DNA from 3 places in the Alkalihalobacterium alkalinitrilicum genome. Region 3 is predicted to be linked to each of the others. Evidence: a T-box and tRNA genes for the amino acid it is inferred to sense, from the RefSeq annotation. Region 3 holds a T-box; the other regions hold tRNA genes.
The links. A T-box is a leader RNA that pairs with one kind of tRNA and senses whether it is charged. The one in region 3 lies ahead of serS (serine--tRNA ligase), so its partner is inferred to be a tRNA-Ser.
Positions count from the first base shown of each region.

Region 1: it encodes a tRNA-Ser, which carries the amino acid that the T-box ahead of serS (serine--tRNA ligase) is inferred to sense. The anticodon was not compared.
Region 2: it encodes a tRNA-Ser, which carries the amino acid that the T-box ahead of serS (serine--tRNA ligase) is inferred to sense. The anticodon was not compared.

Region 1 covers NZ_KV917368.1:3,180,227-3,187,086, forward strand. Annotated here, with positions in the region: gene BK574_RS15310 (DUF421 domain-containing protein) at 1-46, shown strand, start outside; tRNA gene BK574_RS15315 (tRNA-Leu) at 160-243, opposite strand; tRNA gene BK574_RS15320 (tRNA-Lys) at 256-331, opposite strand; tRNA gene BK574_RS15325 (tRNA-Thr) at 441-516, opposite strand; tRNA gene BK574_RS15330 (tRNA-Val) at 518-593, opposite strand; tRNA gene BK574_RS15335 (tRNA-Glu) at 622-696, opposite strand; tRNA gene BK574_RS15340 (tRNA-Asn) at 703-778, opposite strand; tRNA gene BK574_RS15345 (tRNA-Ile) at 787-863, opposite strand; tRNA gene BK574_RS15350 (tRNA-Pro) at 884-960, opposite strand; tRNA gene BK574_RS15355 (tRNA-Arg) at 969-1,045, opposite strand; tRNA gene BK574_RS15360 (tRNA-Leu) at 1,049-1,137, opposite strand; tRNA gene BK574_RS15365 (tRNA-Gly) at 1,155-1,229, opposite strand; tRNA gene BK574_RS15370 (tRNA-Gln) at 1,234-1,308, opposite strand; tRNA gene BK574_RS15375 (tRNA-His) at 1,330-1,405, opposite strand; tRNA gene BK574_RS15380 (tRNA-Trp) at 1,425-1,498, opposite strand; tRNA gene BK574_RS15385 (tRNA-Tyr) at 1,510-1,594, opposite strand; tRNA gene BK574_RS15390 (tRNA-Phe) at 1,604-1,679, opposite strand; tRNA gene BK574_RS15395 (tRNA-Asp) at 1,736-1,811, opposite strand; tRNA gene BK574_RS15400 (tRNA-Met) at 1,828-1,904, opposite strand; gene BK574_RS28855 (hypothetical protein) at 1,935-2,069, opposite strand; tRNA gene BK574_RS15405 (tRNA-Ser) at 2,164-2,256, opposite strand; tRNA gene BK574_RS15410 (tRNA-Ala) at 2,270-2,345, opposite strand; rRNA gene rrf (5S ribosomal RNA) at 2,365-2,480, opposite strand; rRNA gene BK574_RS15420 (23S ribosomal RNA) at 2,895-5,826, opposite strand; rRNA gene BK574_RS15425 (16S ribosomal RNA) at 6,472-6,860, opposite strand, start outside.
Region 2 covers NZ_KV917368.1:2,560,142-2,567,001, forward strand. Annotated here, with positions in the region: gene BK574_RS12180 (recombinase family protein) at 1-600, shown strand, start outside; tRNA gene BK574_RS12185 (tRNA-Leu) at 1,103-1,187, opposite strand; tRNA gene BK574_RS12190 (tRNA-Lys) at 1,201-1,273, opposite strand; tRNA gene BK574_RS12195 (tRNA-Glu) at 1,446-1,520, opposite strand; tRNA gene BK574_RS12200 (tRNA-Ser) at 1,531-1,621, opposite strand; tRNA gene BK574_RS12205 (tRNA-Ile) at 1,633-1,709, opposite strand; tRNA gene BK574_RS12210 (tRNA-Gly) at 1,718-1,791, opposite strand; tRNA gene BK574_RS12215 (tRNA-Pro) at 1,800-1,876, opposite strand; tRNA gene BK574_RS12220 (tRNA-Gln) at 2,000-2,074, opposite strand; tRNA gene BK574_RS12225 (tRNA-His) at 2,133-2,208, opposite strand; tRNA gene BK574_RS12230 (tRNA-Tyr) at 2,223-2,307, opposite strand; tRNA gene BK574_RS12235 (tRNA-Asp) at 2,315-2,390, opposite strand; tRNA gene BK574_RS12240 (tRNA-Met) at 2,488-2,564, opposite strand; tRNA gene BK574_RS12245 (tRNA-Ser) at 2,738-2,830, opposite strand; tRNA gene BK574_RS12250 (tRNA-Ala) at 2,844-2,919, opposite strand; rRNA gene rrf (5S ribosomal RNA) at 2,939-3,054, opposite strand; rRNA gene BK574_RS12260 (23S ribosomal RNA) at 3,320-6,251, opposite strand; gene BK574_RS28100 (hypothetical protein) at 6,241-6,465, opposite strand; rRNA gene BK574_RS12265 (16S ribosomal RNA) at 6,834-6,860, opposite strand, start outside.
Region 3 covers NZ_KV917368.1:3,724,037-3,730,896, forward strand. Annotated here, with positions in the region: gene BK574_RS18145 (Lrp/AsnC family transcriptional regulator) at 1-439, opposite strand, end outside; gene serS (serine--tRNA ligase) at 842-2,122, opposite strand; T-box leader at 2,324-2,546, opposite strand; gene pdxT (pyridoxal 5'-phosphate synthase glutaminase subunit PdxT) at 2,550-3,143, opposite strand; gene pdxS (pyridoxal 5'-phosphate synthase lyase subunit PdxS) at 3,176-4,060, opposite strand; gene BK574_RS18165 (D-alanyl-D-alanine carboxypeptidase family protein) at 4,220-5,587, opposite strand; gene guaB (IMP dehydrogenase) at 5,708-6,860, opposite strand, start outside.

The DNA of each region.
Region 1 (6,860 bases), 540 kb from region 3:
AACTAAGAAACACCAAAATGGCGCTCCACCAAGACAATTGGACTGAATCAACGTTATCAGTCCTCTTTAGTCTGCTAAAGGTACCTGGCGCTAAAAAGGGAATTACCTATAAACGGTAATTCCCTTACATATGTATATTCTCTTTATTTATGAATAGAATGGTGCGGGTGAAGGGACTCGAACCCCCACGTCAAAGACACTAGATCCTAAGTCTAGCGCGTCTGCCAATTCCGCCACACCCGCAAAAACAAAAAATGGTGAGCCATGAAGGACTCGAACCTTCGACCCTCTGATTAAAAGTCAGATGCTCTACCAACTGAGCTAATGGCTCCCGAATTAAATGTAGCTTATTCACTTTGATTTTTGAACGAATATCTTCCTAACACAAAAATGAGTATTAACTTATTACTCATTTTAATAAACTTTTTTTAAGTTTATAGTGGTGCCGGCGAGAGGACTTGAACCCCCAACCTACTGATTACAAGTCAGTTGCTCTACCAATTGAGCTACACCGGCATGGTGGAGGATGACGGGCTCGAACCGCCGACCCCCTGCTTGTAAGGCAGGTGCTCTCCCAGCTGAGCTAATCCTCCATGAAAACTGGAACAAAAAAATTTAAATTGGTGACCCGTACGGGATTCGAACCCGTGTTACCGCCGTGAAAGGGCGGTGTCTTAACCGCTTGACCAACGGGCCAGTAAGTGGCTCCACAGGCAGGACTCGAACCTGCGACCGATCGGTTAACAGCCGATTGCTCTACCAACTGAGCTACTGTGGAATAATATATGGTGGGCCTAAGTGGACTCGAACCACCGACCTCACGCTTATCAGGCGTGCGCTCTAACCAGCTGAGCTATAGGCCCTATTGAATTTAAATTCGTCATGGTCGGGAAGACAGGATTTGAACCTGCGACCCCCTGGTCCCAAACCAGGTGCTCTACCAAGCTGAGCCACTTCCCGTATTAAATTGGCGCGCCCTGAGAGATTCGAACTCCCGACCTTTTGATTCGTAGTCAAACACTCTATCCAGCTGAGCTAAGGGCGCATATGGTGCCGAGGGCCGGACTTGAACCGGCACGGTAGTCACCTACCGCAGGATTTTAAGTCCTGTGTGTCTGCCAATTCCACCACCCCGGCTAGACAGACTATTTTCTTGGAGCGGAAGACGGGACTCGAACCCGCGACCCTCACCTTGGCAAGGTGATGTTCTACCACTGAACTACTTCCGCATAATGGCTGGGCTAGCAGGATTCGAACCTACGCATGACGGAGTCAAAGTCCGTTGCCTTACCGCTTGGCTATAGCCCATAAATTTTTATACTATTAAAATGGGGCGGCTGATGGGAATTGAACCCACGAATGCCGGAATCACAATCCGGTGCGTTAACCACTTCGCCACAACCGCCACAATATAATGGTCTCTCTGGCAGGGGCAGTAGGAATTGAACCCACACTGACGGTTTTGGAGACCGTAGTTCTACCTTTAAACTATGCCCCTAGAGTAAAAAATGGTGGAGGGGGACGGATTCGAACCGCCGAACCCTCAGGGAGCGGATTTACAGTCCGCCGCGTTTAGCCACTTCGCTACCCCTCCAACATTAAATGGTGGCTCGGGACGGAATCGAACCGCCGACACATGGATTTTCAGTCCATTGCTCTACCGACTGAGCTACCGAGCCTTATTCAACTTGCGATAAGCATTGAATTTCTTGCTTCTCTAAACTCTAATATTTTATGGCGGTCCCGACGGGAATCGAACCCGCGATCTCCTGCGTGACAGGCAGGCATGTTAACCGCTACACCACGGGACCACACTAAAAGTTATTTTGGTTGCGGGGATAGGATTTGAACCTATGACCTTCGGGTTATGAGCCCGACGAGCTACCAGACTGCTCCACCCCGCGACGTTATATAGCTTACGGATGATGTTTTTTCTAAGAGGTCATCGTTTCCTCTTCTCGTAACGCTTTGTAGCTTGATGCGTCACGACATGTCGATGTGAATTCATGAAGTATAGCTCCATGCTCCACCCCGCGATAATATGAATGCTTATGGATGATGTTACTCATCGAAGCAATTGGCTTTCTTTTTCTCTACTTGCGTTTCCTCGAAATGGATTCGATGATATACAGTAAATAGATGGTCTAAGTTATTAAATAAATATGGGGGAGGAAGAGGGATTCGAACCCCCGCGCGGTTTAACCCGCCTGTCGGTTTTCAAGACCGATCCCTTCAGCCGGACTTGGGTATTCCTCCGAATGAAAAATCCTGGTGGAGCCTAGCGGGGTCGAACCGCTGACCTCCTGCGTGCAAGGCAGGCGCTCTCCCAGCTGAGCTAAGGCCCCAGATAATATTTATTTAATAGCCTAGCGACGTCCTACTCTCACAGGGGGAAGCCCCCAACTACCATCGGCGCTGAAGAGCTTAACTTCCGTGTTCGGCATGGGAACGGGTGTGACCTCTTCGCTATCGCCACTAGACTTATAAAATTGTGATAAGCTTCGCATTTCTTCGTTGGCTGCGCTCCCTGCGTTGCTCATGTACCCTTCAAACGTACATTCCGCTACTCGTGAACTTGCCGCCTCGAACTACTCGCTTCTAACAATTTTCTATTAGGATTTTTGATAAGCTGCGAATTTCTTCGTCAGTTTCAATTCTTGCGGTGCTCCGACGTACAGGATGTACTAGTGCCGACGTTGTCACAGGACGTGACGAACTTAGTCGGTTACCTTTCCGATACGCTCCACTCCTCAGAATTTCACTTCCTCGAACTTCTTGCTTCTGAAAATCCTTTTTTAAGTTGTGATAAGCTTCGAAGTGATTCGATGCTTATGATTGAGAGTCATTCTCTCAAAACTGGATAATGTACTAGAAGAATATCAACGCTTTATGTTTTGGATAAGCCCTCGACCGATTAGTATCTCTCAGCTCCACGTGTCACCACGCTTCCACCCGAGACCTATCAACCTCATCATCTCTAAGGGGTCTTACTTACTTAACGTAATGGGAAATCTCATCTTGAGGGGGGCTTCACGCTTAGATGCTTTCAGCGCTTATCCCGTCCACACGTAGCTACCCAGCTATGCTCCTGGCGGAACAACTGGTACACCAGCGGTGTGTCCATCCCGGTCCTCTCGTACTAAGGACAGCTCCTCTCAAATTTCCTACGCCCACGACGGATAGGGACCGAACTGTCTCACGACGTTCTGAACCCAGCTCGCGTACCGCTTTAATGGGCGAACAGCCCAACCCTTGGGACCTACTTCAGCCCCAGGATGCGATGAGCCGACATCGAGGTGCCAAACCTCCCCGTCGATGTGGACTCTTGGGGGAGATAAGCCTGTTATCCCCAGGGTAGCTTTTATCCGTTGAGCGATGGCCCTTCCATGCGGAACCACCGGATCACTAAGCCCGACTTTCGTCCCTGCTCGACTTGTAGGTCTCGCAGTCAAGCTCCCTTATGCCTTTGCACTCTACGAATGATTTCCAACCATTCTGAGGGAACCTTTGGGCGCCTCCGTTACTGTTTAGGAGGCGACCGCCCCAGTCAAACTGCCCACCTGACACTGTCCCTGAACCGGATCACGGTTCGAGGTTAGAACTTCAATACAGCCAGGGTAGTATCCCACCGACGCCTCCACGTAAGCTGGCGCTCACGCTTCCAAGGCTCCTACCTATCCTGTACAAGCTGTACCAAAATCCAATATCAAGCTACAGTAAAGCTCCATGGGGTCTTTCCGTCCTGTCGCGGGTAACCTGCATCTTCACAGGTAATATAATTTCACCGGGTCTCTCGTTGAGACAGTGTCCAAGTCGTTACACCATTCGTGCGGGTCGGAACTTACCCGACAAGGAATTTCGCTACCTTAGGACCGTTATAGTTACGGCCGCCGTTTACTGGGGCTTCGGTTCACAGCTTCGGCTTGCGCCTAACCACTCCCCTTAACCTTCCAGCACCGGGCAGGTGTCAGCCCCTATACTTCGCCTTGCGGCTTCGCAGAGACCTGTGTTTTTGCTAAACAGTCGCTTGGACCTATTCACTGCGGCTCTCTCGGGCATACACCCTAACAGAGCACCCCTTCTCCCGAAGTTACGGGGTCATTTTGCCGAGTTCCTTAACGAGAGTTCTCCCGAGCGTCTTAGAATTCTCTTCCCGCCTACCTGTGTCGGTTTGCGGTACGGGCACCTCTCACCTCGCTAGAGGCTTTTCTTGGCAGTGTAGGATCAGGAACTTCGGTACTTAATTTCCCTCGCTATCACAGCTCAGCCTTTATGGTAAGCGGATTTGCCTACTTACCAGCCTAACTGCTTAGACGCGCATCCATCAGCGCGCTTACCCTACCTTACTGCGTCCCCCCATTGCTCAAACGGTGAGGAGGTGGTACAGGAATTTCAACCTGTTGTCCATCGCCTACGCCTTTCGGCCTCGGCTTAGGTCCCGACTTACCCTGAGCGGACGAGCCTTCCTCAGGAAACCTTAGGCTTTCGACGGAGGGGATTCTCACCCCTCTTTTCGCTACTCATACCGGCATTCTCACTTCTAAGCGCTCCACCAGTCCTTCCGGTCTGACTTCGCTGCACTTAGAACGCTCCCCTACCCCTGTCCGTAAGGACAAGCCGTAGCTTCGGTGATACGTTTAGCCCCGGTACATTTTCGGCGCAGAGTCACTCGACCAGTGAGCTATTACGCACTCTTTAAATGGTGGCTGCTTCTAAGCCAACATCCTGGTTGTCTGGGCAACTCCACATCCTTTACCACTTAACGTATACTTGGGGACCTTAGCTGACGGTCTGGGCTGTTTCCCTCTTGACTACGGATCTTAGCACTCGCAGTCTGACTCCCGAGGATAAGTATTTGGCATTCGGAGTTTGACTGAGTTCGGTAATCCTGTGGGGACCCCTAGCCCAATCAGTGCTCTACCTCCAATACTCTTCCCTCGAGGCTAGCCCTAAAGCTATTTCGGGGAGAACCAGCTATTTCCGAGTTCGATTGGCATTTCACCCCTACCCACACCTCATCCCCGCATTTTTCAACATGCGTGGGTTCGGGCCTCCATTCAGTGTTACCTGAACTTCACCCTGGACATGGGTAGATCACACGGTTTCGGGTCTACGACCACGTACTTATTCGCCCTATTCAGACTCGCTTTCGCTGCGGCTCCGCCTTATCAGCTTAACCTTGCACGGGATCGTAACTCGCCGGTTCATTCTACAAAAGGCACGCCATCACCCGTAAATGGGCTCTGACTACTTGTAGGCACACGGTTTCAGGATCTCTTTCACTCCCCTTCCGGGGTGCTTTTCACCTTTCCCTCACGGTACTGGTTCACTATCGGTCACTAGGGAGTATTTAGCCTTGGGAGATGGTCCTCCCTGCTTCCGACGGGGTTTCACGTGTCCCGCCGTACTCAGGATCCGTCTCGGAGAGACGATCATTTTGGCTACAGGGTTGTTACCTTCTCTGACGGGTCTTTCCAGACCGCTTCGCCTATGATCGTCTTTTCTTACTCCATGTGAGACGTCCTACAACCCCAAGAGGCAAGCCTCTTGGTTTGGGCTAATTCCGTTTCGCTCGCCGCTACTCAGGAAATCGCATTTGCTTTCTCTTCCTCTGGGTACTTAGATGTTTCAGTTCCCCAGGTCTGCCTCCTCATACCCTATGTATTCAGGTATGGGTACCATCCCATTACGGATGGTGGGTTCCCCCATTCGGATATCCCCGGATCAAAGCTTACTTACAGCTCCCCGAGGCATTTCGCTGTTCGTCGCGTCCTTCTTCGGCTCCTAGTGCCAAGGCATTCACCGTGCGCCCTTTCTAGCTTAACCTACGTTTTAAAATAAGCTGCGAATTTCTTCGTCAGTTTTGTCCTTCCGGTACTCACGTATGTTAGATACGATCCGTTCCTCAGGACTTCACTTCCTCGAACTTCTTGTTTCTTTTAAAACTTCTAAAGTTTATCAAAAAACTTAAATAACTATAAAGGTTGTTGAATTCTTGACGACTCAAGTTACTCTTGGTTACACAAAGTGCAACCCAGTGAAATCTTGATGTCATTTCTAGTCATTATCCAGTTTTCAAAGAACGCATTAGACAAATAATAAGCGGCGAATTTCTTCGTCAATTTTGCCCTTGCGGTACTCACGTATTATAGATACGATCCGTTTCCTCAGGACTTCATTTCCTTGAACTTCTTGCTTCTAATTTGTCTTTTAAATTGAAAGAACTAAATCGAATTAAAAGATTAAATTCTTTCAAAACTGAACAAGGCTACTGTCTTGAATCACACCTTGAACAATCATCTTAGATATAACTTCATGCAGCCTTGCATCGAGGAAGCTTACTTCGAAGCGTTACTCGTAGACGCAGATGCAAAAAGCTAATAGAGAGTTTTGAGTTCTCTCAAAACTGAACAAAAAAGACCAAAGCGTACATACTCGAAGTATGCATCGACTAGAGTAAATACTCCATAGAAAGGAGGTGATCCAGCCGCACCTTCCGATACGGCTACCTTGTGACGACTTCACCCCAATCATCTGTCCCACCTTAGGCGGCTGGCTCCAAACGGTTCCCCCACCGACTTCGGGTGTTACAAACTCTCGTGGTGTGACGGGCGGTGTGTACAAGGCCCGGGAACGTATTCACCGCGGCATGCTGATCCGCGATTACTAGCGATTCCGGCTTCATGTAGGCGAGTTGCAGCCTACAATCCGAACTGTGAATGGTTTTATGGGATTGGCTCGACCTCGCGGTTTCGCTGCCCTTTGTACCATCCATTGTAGCACGTGTGTAGCCCAGGTCATAAGGGGCATGATGATTTGACGTCATCCCCACCTTCCTCCGGTTTGTCACCGGCAGTCAC
Region 2 (6,860 bases), 1.2 Mb from region 3:
CGGTCAACATGTGATATTTCTGTTAACACTATTCGTTTTGAATATAATTTAACAGCAGCCATAAAGGAAATCCTATCTGGTGAAGATCTGGCCAAAAAATATATAAAATTAGAAACAAAAAAGAGCGACGTTGATGAGATTGCCGCTCAGCTAAAAGATATTAATAAGTCCATTGAAACACTTCATGAAAAAATAGACAAGCTACTTGATTTATATTTAGATGCAGACGTTAAATTATCTAAAGAAAAATTAGTAGAACGTCAAAAAAGTTTAGAAAATGAATTGGAATTCCAGCAAAAGAGACAAAGGCAGCTCGAAGCAAAATTAGCAACACTGAAGAAAAACGAGTGGAATTACAACATGATTTATCAGTATTTAGAAGTTGCAAAGGACTTCGATACCGAACTAACTGCATTAGAACAAACTCAATTAGTTGGTCGCTTATTCCCTACTGCTAAAATGTATAGCGATAAAATAATTATGATTGCTGAAATTGGTGACGTTCCAGTAGAGGTTGAGGTACCAATTAATGAGGACCTTAACACCTGGCATCACACGAAACAAGCATCATATAAGGAAAAATACAGGGGTAAACTTTAGTGTAATAATCATATGTTATTACCCCTGTTCATCTCGATTAATGTAAAACCATATTGTAAGTTTTTCCAATATTTCATGGTAACACCTCTAACGAAAGAAATAGTATTATTAATAATGGATGTCATAAATACCAGTCCTGAGCTAAGAGAAGCAGAAAAGAAAGATATAGGGAAATAAGGGGATGCTGTTAAAATGTAAGGGGTAGTCAAAAAAAGAACAAATGAAAAATGAATAGAAAGAAGAATAGAAATGTAACATCGAAAAGAGGGGGACATACTCATAGGTTAATAATAAATGGCATCACTCCTTTAATTCATCTACATTGATAATACGATAAAATAGACTAAATGCCTTTTAAACTTTAAAAAATTTACGTAAAATTTACAGAATTACTAAAAACGATTATTCACCAAAGATAGTGGCATACGATGTATATACTTATACACTACTCTCTTAAAATCAAAAAAACCTCAGAATACCTGAGGTCAACGATTTATGTATATGGTGCGGGTGAAGGGAGTCGAACCCCCACGTCATAAGACACTAGATCCTAAGTCTAGCGCGTCTGCCAATTCCGCCACACCCGCTTGTATTTAGTGATGAGCCATGAAGGACTCGAACCTTCGACCCTCTGATTAAAAGTCAGATGCTCTACCAACTGAGCTAATGGCTCCAAAATTAAAGTAGCTTATTCATTATAATGTTTCTTACGTTTTTAACTATACACCGAATTTATAAGTTTTCAGAAAAGTAAATGTTCGTTGTTCTACCAAAGAGGTAATAATTTTCCAATTAAAGTATTTTTAAACTACTTACACAAACTGAAAAAATTCAAATAATGAAGTTGGTGACCCGTACGGGATTCGAACCCGTGTTACCGCCGTGAAAGGGCGGTGTCTTAACCGCTTGACCAACGGGCCATAATGGCTATGGCGGAGAAGGAGGGATTTGAACCCTCGCGCCGGTTACCCGACCTATACCCTTAGCAGGGGCACCTCTTCAGCCACTTGAGTACTTCTCCAAAATTATTTATGGTGGGCCTAAGTGGACTCGAACCACCGACCTCACGCTTATCAGGCGTGCGCTCTAACCAGCTGAGCTATAGGCCCATTAAAAATGGAGCGGGTGATGAGAATCGAACTCACGACATCAGCTTGGAAGGCTGAGGTTTTACCATTAAACTACACCCGCATATATGATGGTCGGGAAGACAGGATTTGAACCTGCGACCCCCTGGTCCCAAACCAGGTGCTCTACCAAGCTGAGCCACTTCCCGATAAATATGATAATTGTATTTAGACTTATTTTCCCCTAATCTACTCATGCTAGAATATGGAGCGGAACCCGCGCCCCTCACCTTGGTAAGGTGATGTTCTACCACTGAACTACTTCCGCAAAATGGCTGGGCTAGCAGGATTCGAACCTACGCATGACGGAGTCAAAGTCCGTTGCCTTACCGCTTGGCTATAGCCCACTGAAGTACATCCATACTTAGCAGAAATTATGATAAAAGAAAACAATTTATTTTCAAATGGGGCGGCTGATGGGAATCGAACCCACGAATGCCGGAACCACAATCCGGTGCGTTAACCACTTCGCCACAACCGCCATGTGAAATTAAATGGTGGAGGGGGACGGATTCGAACCGCCGAACCCTCAGGGAGCGGATTTACAGTCCGCCGCGTTTAGCCACTTCGCTACCCCTCCATTATTATGGCGGTCCCGACGGGAATCGAACCCGCGATCTCCTGCGTGACAGGCAGGCATGTTAACCGCTACACCACGGGACCACATTTAAAGAACTTACATAATCTTTTACTATAATCTTAAAGTACTACCTTTGTGCCTTTCAGGACAGCACCCCTTATCTAACTTAGCACATTTTTTTGGTTGCGGGGATAGGATTTGAACCTATGACCTTCGGGTTATGAGCCCGACGAGCTACCAGACTGCTCCACCCCGCGATAATATGAATGCTTATGGATGATGTTACTCATCGAAGCAATTGACTGTCACTTCCTCTACTTGCATCACTTCGTAGTTTTATGCGTCGAGACAAATCGATGTTTTTTCATCGATGTGTTGCTCGTTGCTCCACCTGGCGGTAATATGAATGGTGTTAATTATTAAATAAATATGGCGGAGGAAGAGGGATTCGAACCCCCGCGCGGTTTAACCCGCCTGTCGGTTTTCAAGACCGATCCCTTCAGCCGGACTTGGGTATTCCTCCGAATGAAAATTCCTGGTGGAGCCTAGCGGGATCGAACCGCTGACCTCCTGCGTGCAAGGCAGGCGCTCTCCCAGCTGAGCTAAGGCCCCAGATAATATTTATTTAATAGCCTAGCGACGTCCTACTCTCACAGGGGGAAGCCCCCAACTACCATCGGCGCTGAAGAACTTAACTTCCGTGTTCGGCATGGGAACGGGTGTGACCTCTTCGCTATCGCCACTAGACTTATAAAATTGTGATAAGCTTCGCATTTCTTCGTTGGCTGCGCTCCCTGCGTTGCTCATGTACCCTTCAAACGTACATTCCGCTACTCGTGAGCTTGCCGCCTCGAGCTACTCGCTTCTAACAATTTTCTATTAGGACTTTGATAATGCTTCTGAAAATCCTTTTTAAAATTGTGATAAGCTGCGAATTTCTTCGACGCTTATGATTGAGAGTCATTCTCTCAAAACTGGATAATGTACTAGAAGAATTTCAACACTTTATGTTTTGGATAAGCCCTCGACCGATTAGTATCTCTCAGCTCCACGTGTCACCACGCTTCCACCCGAGACCTATCAACCTCATCATCTCTAAGGGGTCTTACTTACTTAACGTAATGGGAAATCTCATCTTGAGGGGGGCTTCACGCTTAGATGCTTTCAGCGCTTATCCCGTCCACACGTAGCTACCCAGCTATGCTCCTGGCGGAACAACTGGTACACCAGCGGTGTGTCCATCCCGGTCCTCTCGTACTAAGGACAGCTCCTCTCAAATTTCCTACGCCCACGACGGATAGGGACCGAACTGTCTCACGACGTTCTGAACCCAGCTCGCGTACCGCTTTAATGGGCGAACAGCCCAACCCTTGGGACCTACTTCAGCCCCAGGATGCGATGAGCCGACATCGAGGTGCCAAACCTCCCCGTCGATGTGGACTCTTGGGGGAGATAAGCCTGTTATCCCCAGGGTAGCTTTTATCCGTTGAGCGATGGCCCTTCCATGCGGAACCACCGGATCACTAAGCCCGACTTTCGTCCCTGCTCGACTTGTAGGTCTCGCAGTCAAGCTCCCTTATGCCTTTGCACTCTACGAATGATTTCCAACCATTCTGAGGGAACCTTTGGGCGCCTCCGTTACTGTTTAGGAGGCGACCGCCCCAGTCAAACTGCCCACCTGACACTGTCCCTGAACCGGATCACGGTTCGAGGTTAGAACTTCAATACAGCCAGGGTAGTATCCCACCGACGCCTCCACGTAAGCTGGCGCTCACGCTTCCAAGGCTCCTACCTATCCTGTACAAGCTGTACCAAAATCCAATATCAAGCTACAGTAAAGCTCCATGGGGTCTTTCCGTCCTGTCGCGGGTAACCTGCATCTTCACAGGTAATATAATTTCACCGGGTCTCTCGTTGAGACAGTGTCCAAGTCGTTACACCATTCGTGCGGGTCGGAACTTACCCGACAAGGAATTTCGCTACCTTAGGACCGTTATAGTTACGGCCGCCGTTTACTGGGGCTTCGGTTCACAGCTTCGGCTTGCGCCTAACCACTCCCCTTAACCTTCCAGCACCGGGCAGGTGTCAGCCCCTATACTTCGCCTTGCGGCTTCGCAGAGACCTGTGTTTTTGCTAAACAGTCGCTTGGACCTATTCACTGCGGCTCTCTCGGGCATACACCCTAACAGAGCACCCCTTCTCCCGAAGTTACGGGGTCATTTTGCCGAGTTCCTTAACGAGAGTTCTCCCGAGCGTCTTAGAATTCTCTTCCCGCCTACCTGTGTCGGTTTGCGGTACGGGCACCTCTCACCTCGCTAGAGGCTTTTCTTGGCAGTGTAGGATCAGGAACTTCGGTACTTAATTTCCCTCGCTATCACAGCTCAGCCTTTATGGTAAGCGGATTTGCCTACTTACCAGCCTAACTGCTTAGACGCGCATCCATCAGCGCGCTTACCCTACCTTACTGCGTCCCCCCATTGCTCAAACGGTGAGGAGGTGGTACAGGAATTTCAACCTGTTGTCCATCGCCTACGCCTTTCGGCCTCGGCTTAGGTCCCGACTTACCCTGAGCGGACGAGCCTTCCTCAGGAAACCTTAGGCTTTCGACGGAGGGGATTCTCACCCCTCTTTTCGCTACTCATACCGGCATTCTCACTTCTAAGCGCTCCACCAGTCCTTCCGGTCTGACTTCGCTGCACTTAGAACGCTCCCCTACCCCTGTCCGTAAGGACAAGCCGTAGCTTCGGTGATACGTTTAGCCCCGGTACATTTTCGGCGCAGAGTCACTCGACCAGTGAGCTATTACGCACTCTTTAAATGGTGGCTGCTTCTAAGCCAACATCCTGGTTGTCTGGGCAACTCCACATCCTTTACCACTTAACGTATACTTGGGGACCTTAGCTGACGGTCTGGGCTGTTTCCCTCTTGACTACGGATCTTAGCACTCGCAGTCTGACTCCCGAGGATAAGTATTTGGCATTCGGAGTTTGACTGAGTTCGGTAATCCTGTGGGGACCCCTAGCCCAATCAGTGCTCTACCTCCAATACTCTTCCCTCGAGGCTAGCCCTAAAGCTATTTCGGGGAGAACCAGCTATTTCCGAGTTCGATTGGCATTTCACCCCTACCCACACCTCATCCCCGCATTTTTCAACATGCGTGGGTTCGGGCCTCCATTCAGTGTTACCTGAACTTCACCCTGGACATGGGTAGATCACACGGTTTCGGGTCTACGACCACGTACTTATTCGCCCTATTCAGACTCGCTTTCGCTGCGGCTCCGCCTTATCAGCTTAACCTTGCACGGGATCGTAACTCGCCGGTTCATTCTACAAAAGGCACGCCATCACCCGTAAATGGGCTCTGACTACTTGTAGGCACACGGTTTCAGGATCTCTTTCACTCCCCTTCCGGGGTGCTTTTCACCTTTCCCTCACGGTACTGGTTCACTATCGGTCACTAGGGAGTATTTAGCCTTGGGAGATGGTCCTCCCTGCTTCCGACGGGGTTTCACGTGTCCCGCCGTACTCAGGATCCGTCTCGGAGAGACGATCATTTTGGCTACAGGGTTGTTACCTTCTCTGACGGGTCTTTCCAGACCGCTTCGCCTATGATCGTCTTTTCTTACTCCATGTGAGACGTCCTACAACCCCAAGAGGCAAGCCTCTTGGTTTGGGCTAATTCCGTTTCGCTCGCCGCTACTCAGGAAATCGCATTTGCTTTCTCTTCCTCTGGGTACTTAGATGTTTCAGTTCCCCAGGTCTGCCTCCTCATACCCTATGTATTCAGGTATGGGTACCATCCCATTACGGATGGTGGGTTCCCCCATTCGGATATCCCCGGATCAAAGCTTACTTACAGCTCCCCGAGGCATTTCGCTGTTCGTCGCGTCCTTCTTCGGCTCCTAGTGCCAAGGCATTCACCGTGCGCCCTTTCTAACTTAACCATTCGACAAATGATAAGCGGCGGATTACTTCGTTGACTGCGCTCTCGGCGTTGCTCATGTACACTTTAAACGTACATTCCGCTACTTGAGAACTTGCCGCCTCGTACTCCTTGCTTCTAATTTGTCTCTTAAATCTATAAAGGTTGTTGAATTCTTGACGACTCAAGTTACTCTTGGTTACACAAAGTGCAATCCAGTGAAATCTTGATGTCATTTCTAGTCATTATCCAGTTTTCAAAGAACGCTTTAGATAAAAATTACTTTTGAGTATTCTCAAAAGTAGATTTATATTTTATTACAAATAAGACGTTTTTTCAATGGTAATTGAAGGAAAACAATCCATTTGTATGAGAGTGAGTTCTCTCAAAACTGAACAAGGTAACTGACTTCAATTACAACTTGAACAGTCATCTAAGTTATACTTCTTGCAGCCTTGCATCGAGGAAGCTTACTTCGAAGCGTTGCTCGTAGACGCAGATGCAAAAAGTAAATCAGAGAGTTTTGAGTTCTCTCAAAACTGAACAAAAAAGACCAAAGCGTACATACTCGAAGTATGCATCGACTAGAGTAAATACTCCATAGAAAGGAGGTGATCCAGCCGCACCTTCC
Region 3 (6,860 bases):
AAGAAAATGAGTCTTTATATTGTTTCAGTTCTATATTAACGTCAGCACTTATTATTCCGTCCATTTTAGCTAATTCTTTATTTACAAAATGGACTAAATCCTCATTGCTCTTAAAGTATGCCTGAATGATCAAATCATGTCTTCCTGAGAATGCTCCGACAAAGCGCACTTCCGCATACCGATTTAGTTGGTCTGCAATTTCTTCCTGACTTCCTAACTTCGTTGAAATGCCAATAATTGCTTGAACGTTTAATCCTACTTTATTTGGGTTAGTATGAATAATGAATTCAAATACATTCTCTTTAAGCATTCGATTAATTCTCGTCCGAATTGTTCCTTCACTTACGTCCAACAACTTCGCAATTTCTGTATAGGATCTTTTGCCGTTTTCTTGTAGATATCCTAATATAGCAAAGTCCATATGATCTAATTTACTCATGCTATCACATCACTTTACGTTTTCAAATAGGTTTACTTGATAATCTTTACGAAAAACCACACTATTAAATTAATATTTCTGTAAATTTCGTAAAAATTTAAACCGAATAAGGTCATTATAAGTAATATCATAGCCAATTGCAATATTCGTTTTTGTATTTTTTCATTTTTTTATAGCAAAAAATCTAACAAACTATGATTCTCAAGGGATTGGAAGCCCTTTCAAAAACTAATTTGAGAAAAAAGTTCTATTTCGAAATTAGAAAAATCTATCGTTTTTTTTTACGAATATGCAAAACTTGTCTTTAATACTCGATATTTTAGTATTTTTCTAATAAAATTATTATTAACTTTATTGCATGAAAAAAGCTAAGCAAATTAAATTTTGCTTAGCTTTTTTATATTATTTAATATTTATACTTGTTTTATTCCCCATATAAGGACGTAATACATTAGGGATCATAACACTACCGTCTTCTTGTTGATAATTCTCCAAAATTGCCGCAACAGTTCGACCTAACGCTAATCCAGATCCGTTTAATGTATGAACATACTCTGTTTTACCTTTTGCTTCTCGTTTAAAACGAATATTGGCTCTTCTTGCTTGGAAATCCTCAAAATTACTACAAGAAGAAATTTCTCGATATGTACCATAGCTCGGGATCCAAACTTCAATATCGTATTTCTTAGCTGCTGTAAATCCTAAATCTGCTGTACACATACTCATAACACGATAAGGAAGCTTTAATAATTGAAGAACTTTCTCAGCGTGTCCAGTTAGTCTCTCAAGTTCCTCATACGACTCTTCTGGCTTTACAAATCGAACTAGCTCCACTTTGTTAAACTGATGTTGTCGAATGAGTCCTCTAGTATCTCTTCCTGCAGAACCAGCTTCTGAACGAAAACAAGCGCTAAAAGCTGTATATGCGATCGGCAATTGTTCCACTGATAAAATTTCATCTCGATGTAAATTTGTTACAGGTACTTCAGCTGTTGGAATGAGAAAATAATCTTCTTCAGTTATTTTGAAAGCATCTTCCTCAAACTTTGGTAATTGCCCTGTTCCAATCATACTTGTGCGATTGACCATGTAAGGAGGTAGAATTTCTTCGTAACCATGCTCATCTTGGTGTAAATCCATCATAAAATTCAGTAATGCTCGTTCTAATCTTGCACCAAGTCCTTTGTAAAATACAAATCGACTTCCAGTTACTTTGGCTGCTCTTTCAAAATCTAGTATTTCTAACTCTGTTGCAATGTCCCAATGTGGTTTTGCCTCAAAAGAAAATTCAGGCCGTTCCCCCCATTGTCTAACTTCGACGTTGTCATCTTCACTTTGACCGACAGGAACCGTTTCGTGTGGAATGTTAGGAATCGTCAAGAGTAAATAATCTAACTGTTCTTCAATTGTTCGAAGTTCGTCGTCTAATTCTTTTACTTTATCGGATACTTCACGCATCTCTAAAATTAGATGATCTGCCTCTTTTTTCTCACGCTTCAATTGAGCGACTTCTTGAGAAACTGCGTTTCTTTTACTTTTTAATTCTTCTACAGAAACAATTATTGTTCTTCTTTTTTCGTCAAGATCTTGAAACTGATCAATTCCTGATAATTCTTCTCCACGCATTTCTAGTTTCTTTTTAATTTCACTAAAATCCTTACGCAATAATTTTATATCAAGCATACTTATTTACCCTCCTATACAATACTTTCCTTATTACCATTATTCACTATTTACTAATCAATTAAAAGTCTCTATACATTTATGCCACGAGGTATAAGAAATAAACAGTTTACTGATAGTAAATAGTACCTTTCCCATTTTTAACATCAAAATGTTAAAAATGGGAAAGGATAAAAAAACGCAAAAAGCCCTCATCCCTATCTAAGGGACGAGAGCACCCGCGTTGCCACCCTTCTTGCAAATAGAAAACATCTATTGCCTCTTATAACAGATAACGGCTGTTACCGGAAATGCTTTTGAATATACTTTCATTGGCATTCCACTCAGGGGGCAGAATTCACAAACGGTTTCGATCGGTTTTCACCAACCACCGACTCTCTAAATACGAAATTCGTTTGCTACTAAATCCCATCAACGCATTACTTTATTACGCTTGTACTTTTTGTTTTATTGATTCACGGACCATTTCTACAAAATACTGATGAAAGCGATGGTCATCTGTTAATTCAGGGTGAAAAGAGCAAGCTAAGTAATGCCCTTGTCTCGCTACAACAATCTCTTCATTAAACTTTGAAAGGATTTCAACAGTTTCATCTACATCTACAATAAGCGGTGCACGAATAAATACAGCACGAATATCATCACCGACTCCTGTTACAATTAAGTCCGTTTCAAAGCTTTCACGTTGTCTACCAAAGGCATTTCTCTGTACAGTCATATCCATGAACCCTAAATGTCCTTCAGGTTGCCCGACAATATGTTTGGACATAAGGATAAGGCCTGCACACGTTCCAAAAATGGGTTTACCCTTAGCTCCGAATTCTTGTAGCGCTTCAAAAAATCCATACTCATCAATCAATCGGCGCATTGTCGTACTTTCTCCACCAGGGAAAACAAGGCCATCAACATTTTCTAATTGCTCGACTTTTTTTATAATTACGGTTTCTATATCAGGAGCTGCAAGACATTTTATATGTTCTCGAACTGCCCCTTGAAGAGCAAGAACTCCAATTTTAATCATATCTAAGCTCCCTCCCTAATTGAGTAGGAATTTTACCAACCACGCTCTTGCATGCGCTCAGAAGGATTTAATGAAGAAATTTCAATTCCTTTCATCGCTGACCCTAGATCTTTAGAAAGTTCAGCAATCAAAGCATAGTCTTGGAAATGTGTAGTTGCTCTAACAATTGCACGAGCAAATTTTTCAGGATTATCTGACTTAAAGATACCAGAACCAACGAATACTCCGTCAGCACCTAACTGCATCATTAACGCAGCATCAGCAGGAGTAGCTACACCACCAGCTGCAAAGTTAACGACTGGTAATTTACCTTCCTTTTGAATTTGAAGTAAGATTTCATAAGGTGCACCTGTGTTTTTCGCTTCAGTCATTAGCTCGTCCGTTGACATAGAAACAATTTTACGAACTTGAGACTGCATCATTCGCATGTGACGCACAGCTTCTACGATATTTCCTGTTCCAGGCTCACCTTTTGTACGAAGCATTGCTGCACCTTCACCAATACGACGAGAAGCTTCACCAATATCACGAGCTCCACAGACAAAAGGAACTGTATATTCATTTTTATTTAAATGATATACTTCATCAGCCGGCGTTAAGACTTCACTCTCATCAATATAGTCAACACCTAATGCTTCTAGCACACGTGCTTCTACAATGTGACCGATACGGCATTTAGCCATAACTGGTATTGAAACTGCTCCCATAACTTCCTCAACAATTGTTGGGTCAGCCATACGAGCTACCCCACCTGCTGCACGAATATCTGCAGGAACACGCTCTAATGCCATAACTGCAACTGCACCTGCTGCTTCAGCAATTTTAGCTTGTTCTGCATTGACAACGTCCATAATAACGCCGCCTTTTTGCATTTCTGCCATTCCACGTTTTACGCGATCTGTACCCGTTTCTACCATTCGTAATTCCTCCTATACATTCTATGAGCTCTTCGTGTTGTTTTTATATCGTAGCTATGTAATTCTACCTAGCAACACGCACAATATAATAAATTTTCAGTAATTATTGTACCACTTTTCTAAAGTAAAGCAAATGCAAAGTAGAGAAAGAAGGTTGGATTAATTAAACCAACCTTTTACTGTGTCCGCAACATTCGTCCAAACATTTGAGATAAAGCCACCAACTCCACGCATCCCTCGACTAAAGAAACCTGCACGTTCTACAGCTTCTGCCGTCTCAACCTGTACTATTTCATGTTGAACCGCATTAGCATACAAATGGCTATATTCTGTATCTCCTTGATGAATTGCTGTCAAAGTACCAATAACTTCACCTTGTTCAATTGGTGCAATGAGCTCACCATCTTCAGTAACCAGATTAGGATCTAACTCTAAGAGAGGGGCAAAAAATTCTTCATCTCCAGATTTCAACAACACTTTTAAAGGTTCACTTACTGTAACTTTTACTTCACGTGCTTTTCCATTGACTACTGGTAATGTTGTTACACCTTCTTCAAATACATCTTCAAGGTGAACTTCGTATTGATTAAAATTATTAAAACCGTAGTCTAAAAGGCGCTGGGTTTCAGTAAATCTATCATCTAAATCTTTCAAACGCATGACAACAGAAATTAATGTAACTCCATTTTTTTCAGCAACACCAGTAAAACAGTATCCTGCTTCATTAGTATATCCTGTTTTTAGTCCTAACATCCCATCATACTCATGCTTTAATCCTGGTAACATCTCATTCCAGTTTTTCATGCATGTCCAATCATTTAAACAAGCTTGTGTATCTACGTCTGTTAATACTTCACCTTGAAACCGTTGCATCGGGATACTTGCGGTATCTAACATTTCTGGAAAATCATTAATTAAATGAAAGGCAAGTTTAGCGGTTGCTCGGGCAGATAAACGGTTTTCATCATTTTCATTACCAGCAACATGCTGACCAAGATATGACCGATTTGGTAAACCCGTTGAGTTCACAAAGCTGTAATCATCTAGTTCTAACTCTTCTGCCTTCTCATTCATTCGTTCAACAAATGTAGCATACGAACCACCTGCAATGACTTCTGCAAGTGCAATGGTCGCTGCATTTCCAGATTCAATAGCCATTGCTTCATACAAATCTTTTACAGTATACATTTCTTCTGGGTCTAAGAATACATTTGAAGATCCAGCTTGGTGTGACATATTACTAACAAAACTATTAATCGGAACCGTTTGATCCCACATAATCGTTCCTTTATGAATTGCTTCTAACACCAAGTATTCTGTCATCATTTTTGACATACTTGCTGGCGGTAACATGACATCTGCATTTTTTTCAAACAATACTTTCCCAGTATTGGCATCTACTAAAATAGCAGATTCAGCTACTAAATCTATGCTTGCTTCAACTTTTTGGAATGAACCAAAAAAAGTAACAAAAACAATGGCACAAAGTAACGTATGGACTACTACTTTTTTATATCTGTGTATCATTAACAACCACTCCTCTTTATTCATTACACAAACGGTATTGTAACACATCTACACATAAAAAAATAGATAGGTAAAGTACCTATCTATTACAGTTATGTTAAGGGTTTTGACCTAGTTTTTCTACGATTGAATCGAGTAATTTGGTGCTTCTTTCGTAATTTGCACGTCATGTGGATGACTTTCTCTTAAACCTGCACCTGTAATTCGGATAAATTGTCCATTTTCTCGTAAATCGGTAATTGTTTTAGTACCACAATATCCCATTCCAGCACGTATACCTCCAATTAATTGGTGTATAGTGTCTGAAAGTGGACCTTTATAAGGAATACGCCCTTCGATTCCTTCAGGAACTAGCTTTTGATTATTTTCTTGGAAATAACGGTCTTTACTGCCTTTTTCCATAGCTCCAATAGAACCCATACCTCTATATACTTTGAACTGACGTCCTTGATAAATTTCACGTTCACCAGGACTCTCTGATACTCCTGCTAATAGACTTCCTAACATAACTGCATGGCCACCTGCAGCTAATGCTTTTACGATATCACCAGAATACTTTATACCACCGTCTGCAATAATCGATACACCATGTTTTCTCGCTTCAGTAGCGCAGTCATAAACGGCTGTAATTTGAGGAACTCCTATCCCAGCAATAATTCGTGTCGTACAAATGGATCCTGGACCAATTCCCACTTTTACAACACTAGCTCCAGCTTCAATTAAATCTCTAGTTGCTTCAGCTGTTGCAACATTACCTGCGACTATATCAAGATCTGGATACTCTTTTCTAACCTCACGTACTTTTTGTAAAACACCTTGAGAATGTCCGTGTGCAGTATCAATTACAATAATATCTACACCAGCTTCAACGAGTGCCTTTACACGAAGCATCGTATCTGCAGTAACACCTACAGCTGCACCAACAACTAATCTGCCTTGACTATCTTTTGCTGAATTAGGAAACTCAATCACTTTTTCAATATCTTTAATGGTGATGAGTCCTTTTAAAATGCCTTCATCATCCACAAGTGGTAATTTTTCAATCTTATACTTTTGCAATATTTTTTCTGCTTCTGCTAACGTTGTACCAACAGGAGCAGTTACCAAATCTTCCTTTGTCATAACATCATCAATTTGAATTGAATAATCTTCAATAAACCGTAAATCTCGATTTGTAAGAATTCCAACTAACTTTTGCTTTTCATCAACAATTGGTACACCAGAAATACGAAACTTACCCATTAAATGTTCGGCATCAAAAACTTGGCGATCA